DNA from 2 places in the Mycobacterium sp. WMMD1722 genome. Region 2 is predicted to be linked to the other one. Evidence: predicted binding sites of a transcription regulator. Region 2 holds the regulator's gene; the other holds the start of a gene.
The links. The regulator HspR, encoded in region 2, represses chaperone genes until heat shock. The targets are predictions, from matches to a motif close to ANNTGAGTNNNNNNNACTCANNT.

Region 1: the regulator HspR is predicted to act here: its motif matches at 2,565-2,587, upstream of lon (endopeptidase La).

The regions. Positions count from the first base shown of each region.
Region 1 is NZ_CP186056.1:914,664-919,159, reverse strand. Features, by position in the region: gene ACN27E_RS04140 (alpha-amylase family protein) at 1-736, shown strand, start outside; gene ACN27E_RS04135 (DUF1810 domain-containing protein) at 749-1,189, opposite strand; gene ACN27E_RS04130 (esterase family protein) at 1,424-2,431, shown strand; gene lon (endopeptidase La) at 2,600-4,496, shown strand, end outside.
Region 2 is NZ_CP186056.1:3,173,657-3,178,152, reverse strand. Features, by position in the region: gene dnaK (molecular chaperone DnaK) at 1-169, shown strand, start outside; gene grpE (nucleotide exchange factor GrpE) at 166-840, shown strand; gene dnaJ (molecular chaperone DnaJ) at 864-2,060, shown strand; gene ACN27E_RS15275 (heat shock protein transcriptional repressor HspR) at 2,060-2,443, shown strand; gene ACN27E_RS15270 (phosphatase PAP2 family protein) at 2,556-3,482, shown strand; gene ACN27E_RS15265 (aldose 1-epimerase) at 3,479-4,381, opposite strand.

The DNA.
Region 1 (4,496 bases), 2.3 Mb from region 2:
GGCGCAGGTGCTACCCCGTGTGCGGGAGGCGCATCCGGACGCCTGGTTCGTCGGGGAGGTCATCCACGGCGACTACGCGGAGCGAGTGGCCGCCGGATTCGACTCGGTCACGCAGTACGAACTGTGGAAGGCGATCTGGAGCAGCCTCAACGACGGCAACTTCCACGAACTCGATTGGGCGCTCAAGCGGCACAACGACTTCCTCGAGAATTTCGCGCCGCTGACCTTCGTCGGCAACCACGACGTCACCCGCATCGCCAGCAAGCTGGAGAACCCGGCCCATGTCGACCAGGCGCTGGCGCTGATGTTCACCATCGGTGGCGTGCCCAGTGTGTACGCCGGGGACGAACTCGGGTACCGCGGCGTCAAGGAGGACCGGGCCGGCGGTGATGATGCGGTGCGCCCGGAATTCGGGCCGCCCGCCGGTGATCACAGTGACGTCTTCCGGCTGCACCAGTTCCTGATCGGGCTGCGCCGCCGGCATCCCTGGCTGCACCGGGCGAGCACCACCCCGGTCGTGCTGACCAACCGGCACTACGCGTACGTGAGCCGCCGCGGCGACGACGCGCTGCTGGTGGCGCTCAACGTCGACGACACCGAACCGCTCACGGTGTCACTGGCCGACGCCGGGCTGGCCCGCGGCACCGTGATCGCCGGAGCCGGCGCTCCGCCGCCCGACCAGGTCGACCAAGTCACCGTCGCCCCGCAGAGCTGGGTGGTCGTCAAACCGGCCTGAGCACCGGCCTGATCAGTCGAGCCGTTCGACGGTGACCGGATCCTCGGCGCCGTCGTAGAACTTGTCGAGCACGGCCCGGAACTGGCCGCCGTCCTGGGCGCACCGGCCGAACAGCGTCATCGACGAGCGCAGTTTCAGATCGTCGGGCGAGCCGAAGATGTCGGTGGCCGAGCGTCCGTCGATCGCCAGCACCAGCCCGGTGCACTCCCGCAGCCGTCCACCGAGTATCGGTTCGGCGAGGTAGGCCTGCGCCTCGGCGCGGGAGGCGATGCCGAAGTGCACCGCTGTCGGGCTGTGGCCGAGGCCGCGCAGCTGAGGGAATACGAACCACATCCAGTGGGTGCGTTTGCGTCCGGCGCGCAGTTCGGCCAGCACGGTCTCGTACACCGGATCCTGGGCATCGAGAAAGCGCGACAGATCGACAGCGTCGGGGCGCTCGGCGGTCTCGGTCATGCGGTGCGGGTACCCGCACCGCCCCATCGGCATTCACCGTCGCGCGTACACCGTGGCCACTCTGCCCGCCCCCCTGGTCTTTTCGTAACGGCCCGAGTCGCAATCGTTGTGGTTTCGCGATCGGTGATGTCCGTGTCGAGCGGGTCCGCAACCGCGTGTCGGCTGTTTCATGAAGATCGAAAAGCGACGGCAATTGCTTTGAACATGCAACGGAAAGGTGGGTGGGTTGCCGTTATGAAGATCGGTGGATTGAAGGTGCGGGCACGGAGAGGGACCCTGCGGCGGCGGCTGGCTGCCATCGCGCTGTCGATGGTCGCGCTGCCCGGGCTGATCGGATTCGCCGGAGGTTCGGCGACCGCGGGTGCGTTCTCCAGGCCGGGACTGCCCGTCGAATACCTCGACGTGTTCTCCGCAGCGATGAACCGCAACATCCGGATCCAGTTCCAGGGCGGCGGACCGCACGCGGTGTACCTGCTCGACGGACTGCGGGCCCAGGACGACTACAACGGCTGGGACATCAACACCCCGGCCTTCGAGTGGTACTACCAGTCGGGTCTGTCGACGGTGATGCCCGTCGGCGGTCAGTCGAGCTTCTACACCGACTGGTACCAGCCCTCCCGCGGGAACGGACAGGACTACACCTACAAGTGGGAGACGTTCCTGACCCAGGAGCTGCCGGCCTGGCTGCAGGCCAATCGCGGCGTCTCCCCGGACGGTAACGCGGTGGTCGGCCTGTCGATGGCGGGCAGCGCGGCGCTCACCTACGCGGTGTACTACCCGCAGAAGTTCATCTACGCGGCGTCGCTGTCGGGCTTCCTCAACCCCTCCGAGGGCTGGTGGCCGATGCTGATCGGCCTGGCGATGCAAGACGCCGGCAAGTTCAACGCCGAGAGCATGTGGGGTCCCAGCAGTGACCCGGCGTGGAAGCGCAACGATCCGATGGTCAACATCAACCAGCTCGTCGCCAACAACACCCGCCTGTGGATCTACTGCGGCACCGGAACTCCCTCGGAGCTCGACGCCGGAACCCAGGGCGGGAACCTGATGGCCGCGCAGTTCCTGGAAGGGTTCACACTGCGCACGAACATCACCTTCCGGGACAACTACATCGCCGCGGGCGGGCACAACGGAGTGTTCAACTTCCCGCCGCAGGGCACGCACAGCTGGGGTTACTGGGGTCAGCAGCTGCTGCAGATGAAGCCCGACATCCAGCGGACGCTGGGCGCGCAGGGCGCCGTCTAGAGGGAGTACCGAAGAACCGAAGAACCCCCCACACACAGGGAGCCTGCCGTCCCCCCGCGGCAGGCTCCCTGTCCCTGTGTCGGGACCGTTCGCCGCCGGCGAACGCGAGACGGAACAAACACCGCACCGCCAAGGTTGAGTCGATCTGACTGAACTTTGGAGGAACACATGGCTCAAGCCAACGGCACCACACGTGCTGTGCCCGTCTTATTCAGCAACGAGGCGATCGTGCTGCCCGGCATGGTCGTGCCGATCGAACTGGACGACGCGGCGCGCGCCGCCGTCGAAGCGGCCCGGGCCACCGAATCGGGGCTGCTGCTCATCGCACCGCGTCTCGACGACCGGTACCCGTCCTACGGCGTCCTGGCCACGATCGTGCAGGTCGGCCGCATTCCCGGCGGGGACGGTACCGCGGCCGTCGTGCGGGGCACCACCCGCGCCCACATCGGCGCCGGTACCACCGGTCCGGGCAGCGCGCTGTGGGTCGAGGTGACCGAGGCGGCGGAATCCGAGATCACCGACGAGGTGCGGGCGCTGGCCGCCGAATACAAGAAGCTGCTGCTGGCGATGCTGCAGCGCCGCGAAGCGTGGCAGATCATCGACTTCGTCAACCAGCTCACCGACCCGTCCGCGCTGGCCGACACCGCCGGGTACGCCAGCTACTTCACCGGCGTGCAGAAGCGTCAGCTGCTGGAGACGCCCGATGTCGCCGAGCGGCTACGGGTGCTCATCGAGTGGACCGGCGAGCATCTGGCCGAAGTCGAGGTGAACGAGAAGATCGCCGAGGACGTCCGCTCCGGCATGGACAAACAGCAGAAGGAATTCCTGCTGCGCCAACAGCTCGCCGCGATCCGCAAGGAGCTCGGCGAGTTGGGACCCGAAGGCCAGGAAGGCGACGCGGACTACCGGGCCCGGATCGACGCTGCCGAGCTGCCCGAGAAGGTGCGCGAGGCGGCGCTGCGCGAGGTCGGCAAGCTCGAACGCTCCAGCGATCAGAGCCCCGAGGGTGGCTGGATCCGCACCTGGCTCGACACCGTCCTCGACCTGCCGTGGAACACGGTCACCGAGGACTCGACCGATCTGGCCGCGGCCCGGCAGATCCTCGACGCCGACCACCACGGCCTGGAGGACGTCAAGGACCGCATCGTCGAATACCTCGCCGTGCGGGCACGTCGTGCCCAGCGCGGACTGCAGGTCGTCGGCGGCCGCGGGTCCGGTGCGGTGATGGTGCTGGCCGGCCCTCCGGGCGTCGGCAAGACATCGCTGGGTGAGAGCGTCGCCCGGGCACTGGGTCGCAGATTCGTGCGCGTCGCCCTGGGCGGTGTGCGCGACGAGGCGGAGATCCGCGGTCATCGGCGCACCTACGTCGGTGCCCTGCCCGGCCGCATCGTGCGCGCCATCGGCGAGGCCGGATCGATGAATCCCGTCGTGCTGCTCGACGAGATCGACAAAGTGGGTTCGGACTACCGCGGTGACCCCGCGGCGGCCCTGCTCGAGGTGCTCGACCCCGCGCAGAACCACACGTTCCGCGACCACTACCTGGACCTGGATCTCGATCTGAGCGACGTGGTGTTCCTGGCGACGGCCAACGTGATCGAGAACATCCCGCAGGCCCTGCTGGACCGGATGGAGCTCGTGCAGATCGACGGCTACACCGCCGACGACAAGGTGGCCATCGCCCGCGACTTCCTGCTGCCCCGGCAGCGGGAGCGCGCAGCGCTGACCGCCGATGAGGTGACGGTGACCGACGACGCGCTGCGCAAGATCGCCGCCGACTACACCCGCGAACCGGGTGTGCGGCAGTTCGACCGGCTGCTGGCCAAGGCGATGCGCAAGGCCACCACGAAGCTGGCTGAGCGTGGTCCCGAGATCCAGGCCCGCTTGACGATCGACGAATCCGATCTGGTCGCCTATCTCGGTCGCCCGCGGTTCATTCCGGAGTCGGCCGAGCGCACGGCGGTGCCGGGGGTGGCGACCGGTCTGGCCGTGACCGGGCTCGGTGGCGATGTGCTCTACATCGAGGCCGGTTCGACTCCGTCGTCCTCGGGCGAGGGGGCCCTCCAGC
Region 2 (4,496 bases):
GTCGGCGATGGAGAAGCTCGGCGAGGAGAGCCAGGCCCTCGGCCAGGCCATCTACGAGTCCACCCAGGCCGAGCAGGCCGCCGGAGGTGGCGACGCGGGCGGCTCGACGTCGGGTGACGACGACGTGGTCGACGCCGAGGTTGTCGAGGATGACCAGGAGCGCAAGTGAGTCAGAACGATCCGCAGGAGCCGGTGACCGTCACCGACAAACGGCGCATCGATCCGAAGACGGGCGAGATCCGCGATTCGACCGGCGGGCAGGAGCGAAGCGACCCGGCGAGAAGCGGCGGCCCGGCCCCCAGTGGGCCGGCGCCGGACGCCGCGGCGCCGGATGCATCCGTGCCGTCGGACACCGACGAGGTGGCCGAACTCAAGGGGATGCTGCAGCGCGTCAAGGCCGAATACGACAACTACCGCAAGCGCACGATGCGCGATCAGCAGTTGATCGCCGACCGGGCCAAGGTGGCGGTGGTCGGCCAGCTGCTCGGGGTGCTCGACGACCTCGACCGGGCGCGCAGTCACGGCGATCTGGAGTCCGGACCGCTGCGCGCGGTGGCCGACAAGCTGGCCGGTGCCCTCGAGCAGATCGGTCTGACCCCGTTCGGTGCGCAGGGCGATGCCTTCGACCCCGCGCTGCACGAGGCGGTCCAGCACGAAGGCGACGGGAGCAATCCGGTCGTCGGCACGGTGATGCGACGCGGCTACCGGGTCGGCGAGACCGTCGTCCGGCACGCGATGGTCGGTGTCGTCGACGCCGTCCCGTCGGCAACGGGATCGGCCGACCCTGCCGAGAACCCCGGCGCGGCGCCGCAACAGGCCCCAGAATCAGACAACAACTAGCGACAACGAGGAGGTGACGCGGCATGGTTCAACGAGAGTGGGTCGAGAAAGACTTCTACAAGGTGCTCGGCGTCTCCTCGGACGCCAGCGAGGATGAGATCAAGCGGGTGGCACGCAAGCTGCTCGCGGAGAACCATCCCGACCGCAATCCGGGCGACGCCGCCGCCGACGAGCGGTACAAGGAGGTCGGCGAGGCCAGGGATGTGCTGTCCGATCCCGCCAAACGCAAGGAGTACGACGAGACCCGCCGGCTGTTCGCCGGCGGGGGATTCGGTCGCGGCCGCTTCAACGGCGGCGGCGGCGGCTTCGGCGGCGCGGGCGGCTTCGGTTCGGGCTACGGCTCGGATGGCGTCGAGTTCAACCTCAACGATCTGTTCGACGCGGCCGGTCAGACCGGCGGCGCGAACATCGGTGATCTGTTCGGTGGCCTGTTCGGCCGGGGTGCGCAGCCCCGGCCGAGCCGGCCCCGGCGGGGCAACGACCTCGAGACCGAGACGGAGCTCTCCTTCCTCGAGGCGACCAAGGGCGTGGCGATGCCGTTGCGGCTCACCAGTCCGGCCCCGTGTACCAACTGCCACGGCAGCGGTGCTCGGCCGGGCACCAGCCCCAAGGTGTGCCCGAACTGCAACGGCGCCGGGGTGATCAACAAGAACCAGGGTGCGTTCGGGTTCTCCGAGCCCTGCACCGAGTGCAAGGGCAGCGGCTCGATCATCGAGCACCCCTGCGGGGAGTGCAAAGGCACCGGGGTCACCACCAGGACCCGCACCATCAACGTGCGGATCCCACCCGGCGTCGAGGACGGACAGCGCATCCGGCTGGCCGGCCAGGGCGAGGCCGGTCTGCGCGGCGCGCCCTCGGGCGACCTCTACGTGACCGTCCATGTCCGCCCGGACAAGGTGTTCGGTCGTGACGGTGACGACCTCACCGTCACCGTGCCGGTGAGCTTCCACGAATTGGCGCTCGGCACGACGCTTTCGGTGCCGACATTGGACGGCAAGGTGGGCGTGCGGGTGCCCAAGGGCACCTCCGACGGCCGCATCCTGCGGGTGCGCGGGCGTGGCGTGCCCAAGCGCTCCGGCGGCCACGGCGATCTGCTGGTCACCGTGAAGGTCGCGGTACCGCCCAACCTCGAGGGTGAGGCGGCCGAAGCGCTGGAGGCTTACGCGAAGGCGGAGCGGGCGAGCGGATTCGACCCGCGGGCCGGATGGGCAGGTGCGTAATGAGCAAGCGGGGCGACGAGGCCAGGACGTTCCTGATCTCGGTGGCCGCCGAGCTGGCCGGTATGCACGCCCAGACGCTGCGCACCTATGACCGGCTCGGGTTGGTCAGCCCACAACGCAGTTCCGGTGGCGGGCGGCGCTATTCGCAACGCGACGTGGAACTGCTGCGCGAGGTGCAGCGGCTGTCCCAAGACGAAGGCGTCAACCTCGCCGGCATCAAGCGGATCATTGAACTGACCAACCAGGTCGAGGCCCTGCAGTCACGGATGGGTGAACTGGTCCGCGAGGTCGAGGAGTTGCGCGCCGCTCAGCGACGCGACGCCGCGGTGCCGAAGAAGAGCACCGCTCTGGTGGTCTGGCAACCACGCAACGGCCGCCGTTAGCCGATGCAGATCGAGCACTCCGACGAGGTCTGGCGCGTTGGCACCGTGGCGGACTCGGTCCGGCCGCGGGTGTCCTCCCCGTGAGTCGGGAGCGAACCGCGGAGGCGTCGCAGTGACCGTCCTCGACATGCAGAGCGCGATGAACGGCGACCGCAGCTTGCGCAGCGCGCGACGCCGCTGGCTGATGGTGCTCATGGCCGCGCTCGTGTTCGGCGTGGTGATCTACCTCTTGGCGGTTCAGACGCGAACGGGCCAGGCCCTGGAGAACGCGGCCCTGCGCGGCGCCCGTCAGGTCGACCCGGAGGTGCGCCGAGCTGCGCTCGACCAGTTCCACACCATCTCCGTGACCTCGCAGCTCCTCGCGGCGCTGACCGTCGGAGTCATCGGCCTGCTGCGGCGTCAGCTGTGGCTGGCCGTCGCTGGAGTGTCGGTGATCCTGGTCAGCCAAGCGGTCACGCAGGTGTTGAAATACCACGTGTTGGCGCGCCCGCACACGGGTGTGGTTCACAACGGATGGACTGAGAACACCCTGCCGAGCGGACACACGACAGCGGCGATGTCCCTGTTGTTCGCGACGCTGATCGTGATGCCGTACCGATTCCGCGGCATCGCCATGTTGTTCACCCTCACCTGGGCCGTGGGCATCGGGGCCTACACGGTCGTCATCGGAGCGCACCGGCTCTCGGACACGTTGGCCGCCGACGCGGTGGCACTCGTCGTCGCCTGTGCGGCATCGCTTTTCCTGGCGCGCACTGGCCGGATACGGGCAGTCGTGTCACCAGGCGCGGCGCGGTACACCCTGCGCACCGTCTTCGTGGCGATCGTCGGTGCCGTCGGACTCTTCAGCCTGGCGTGGGGTGCGATTCAGGTGGTGCAGGCGGCGGCTGCCCACCTCGATGACCGGCCCGTCGAGTGGGACCTCTTCCTGGGGTCACAGTGGTTGGCCGCCGCAGGCTCGATCGCGTCGGCACTGATGTTCTGGTGGACCTGGCGACGGTTGGAGACGAAGCGGAGCTGTGACCCCACCACGGCCCGTTAGCCGATCCTGATGGTGAACCGGCTGGTGTCCGGCTCACCCGGCGCGGCCATCCGATAGCCGCCGCGCCGTAACGCGTCGGTGGGTGCGGTCATCGGTTCGATGCCGACCACGTCGTCGGTGGGTGGAGCGAACAGCTGCGCGGCGGGATAGCCCTGCGCGTAGGTCACCTCCACCCGCCGCTCACCGCCGGACAGCGCGAAGACGGCGTCATCGGCTACCCGGTCGAACCCGTCGTCGAGGGTGCGGTTTCCGAGCGCTTCGGCGCTTGCCGGCCAATCCGCGGTCGCGCCGGTCGGCAGTCCCCGGTCGTCGACCGGAAGGTGACGCAGGGCCGGTGTCTCGAGCAACCAGTCCGCGCGCGGCACATCGGGGATCTGCAGATAGGGGTGGTAGCCGTAACAGACCGGAACCGCGGCCGCCTCCGTCGGCGTCACCGTGGTCTCGACGGTCAGGGTGCGCTCGGCCAGCGTCACGGTCATCGTCAGCGTGTGCGGAAACGGGAAGCTGGCCAGCAGTTCCGGTTTGCCGCTCCAATCGAGAATCGCCACCAGCTGATCGACGTACTGCTCGGTGACGAGCCAGTCCGGATTGGCGGCCAGCACACCGTGGATCGGTGTGCCGTGTTCGTCGGTGCGGACCCCGCCGACACCGGGGGTGAGCGTGACCGTTGCTCCGTCGACGGTGTAATCGGTGGCGCTGAGCCGGTTGGCCCACGGGTAGAGGATCGGGATTCCCATCGTCTTGCCGTTCTCGACGTAGGCCGCCAGCCCGCGGCGTTGGCCGAGGTATTCGACCCCGTCGTCAGTCAGTGACGTACAGATCATCCCCGCCCCCGGAACGTAGGTCGCGCGCAGCGACGAGGACGGGTCGGACAGGGTGATGGGCTGGAGGTCGGCCATCGGGCCAGTCTGGCATGTGGGGCAGCACGGGTTCTGCGTTCACCCGCCGGACACGTGACGTTTGCTGCGTACCAACGGGTTTCGAGCTGCGCATCGCCGCGCGGGCCCCGATGAT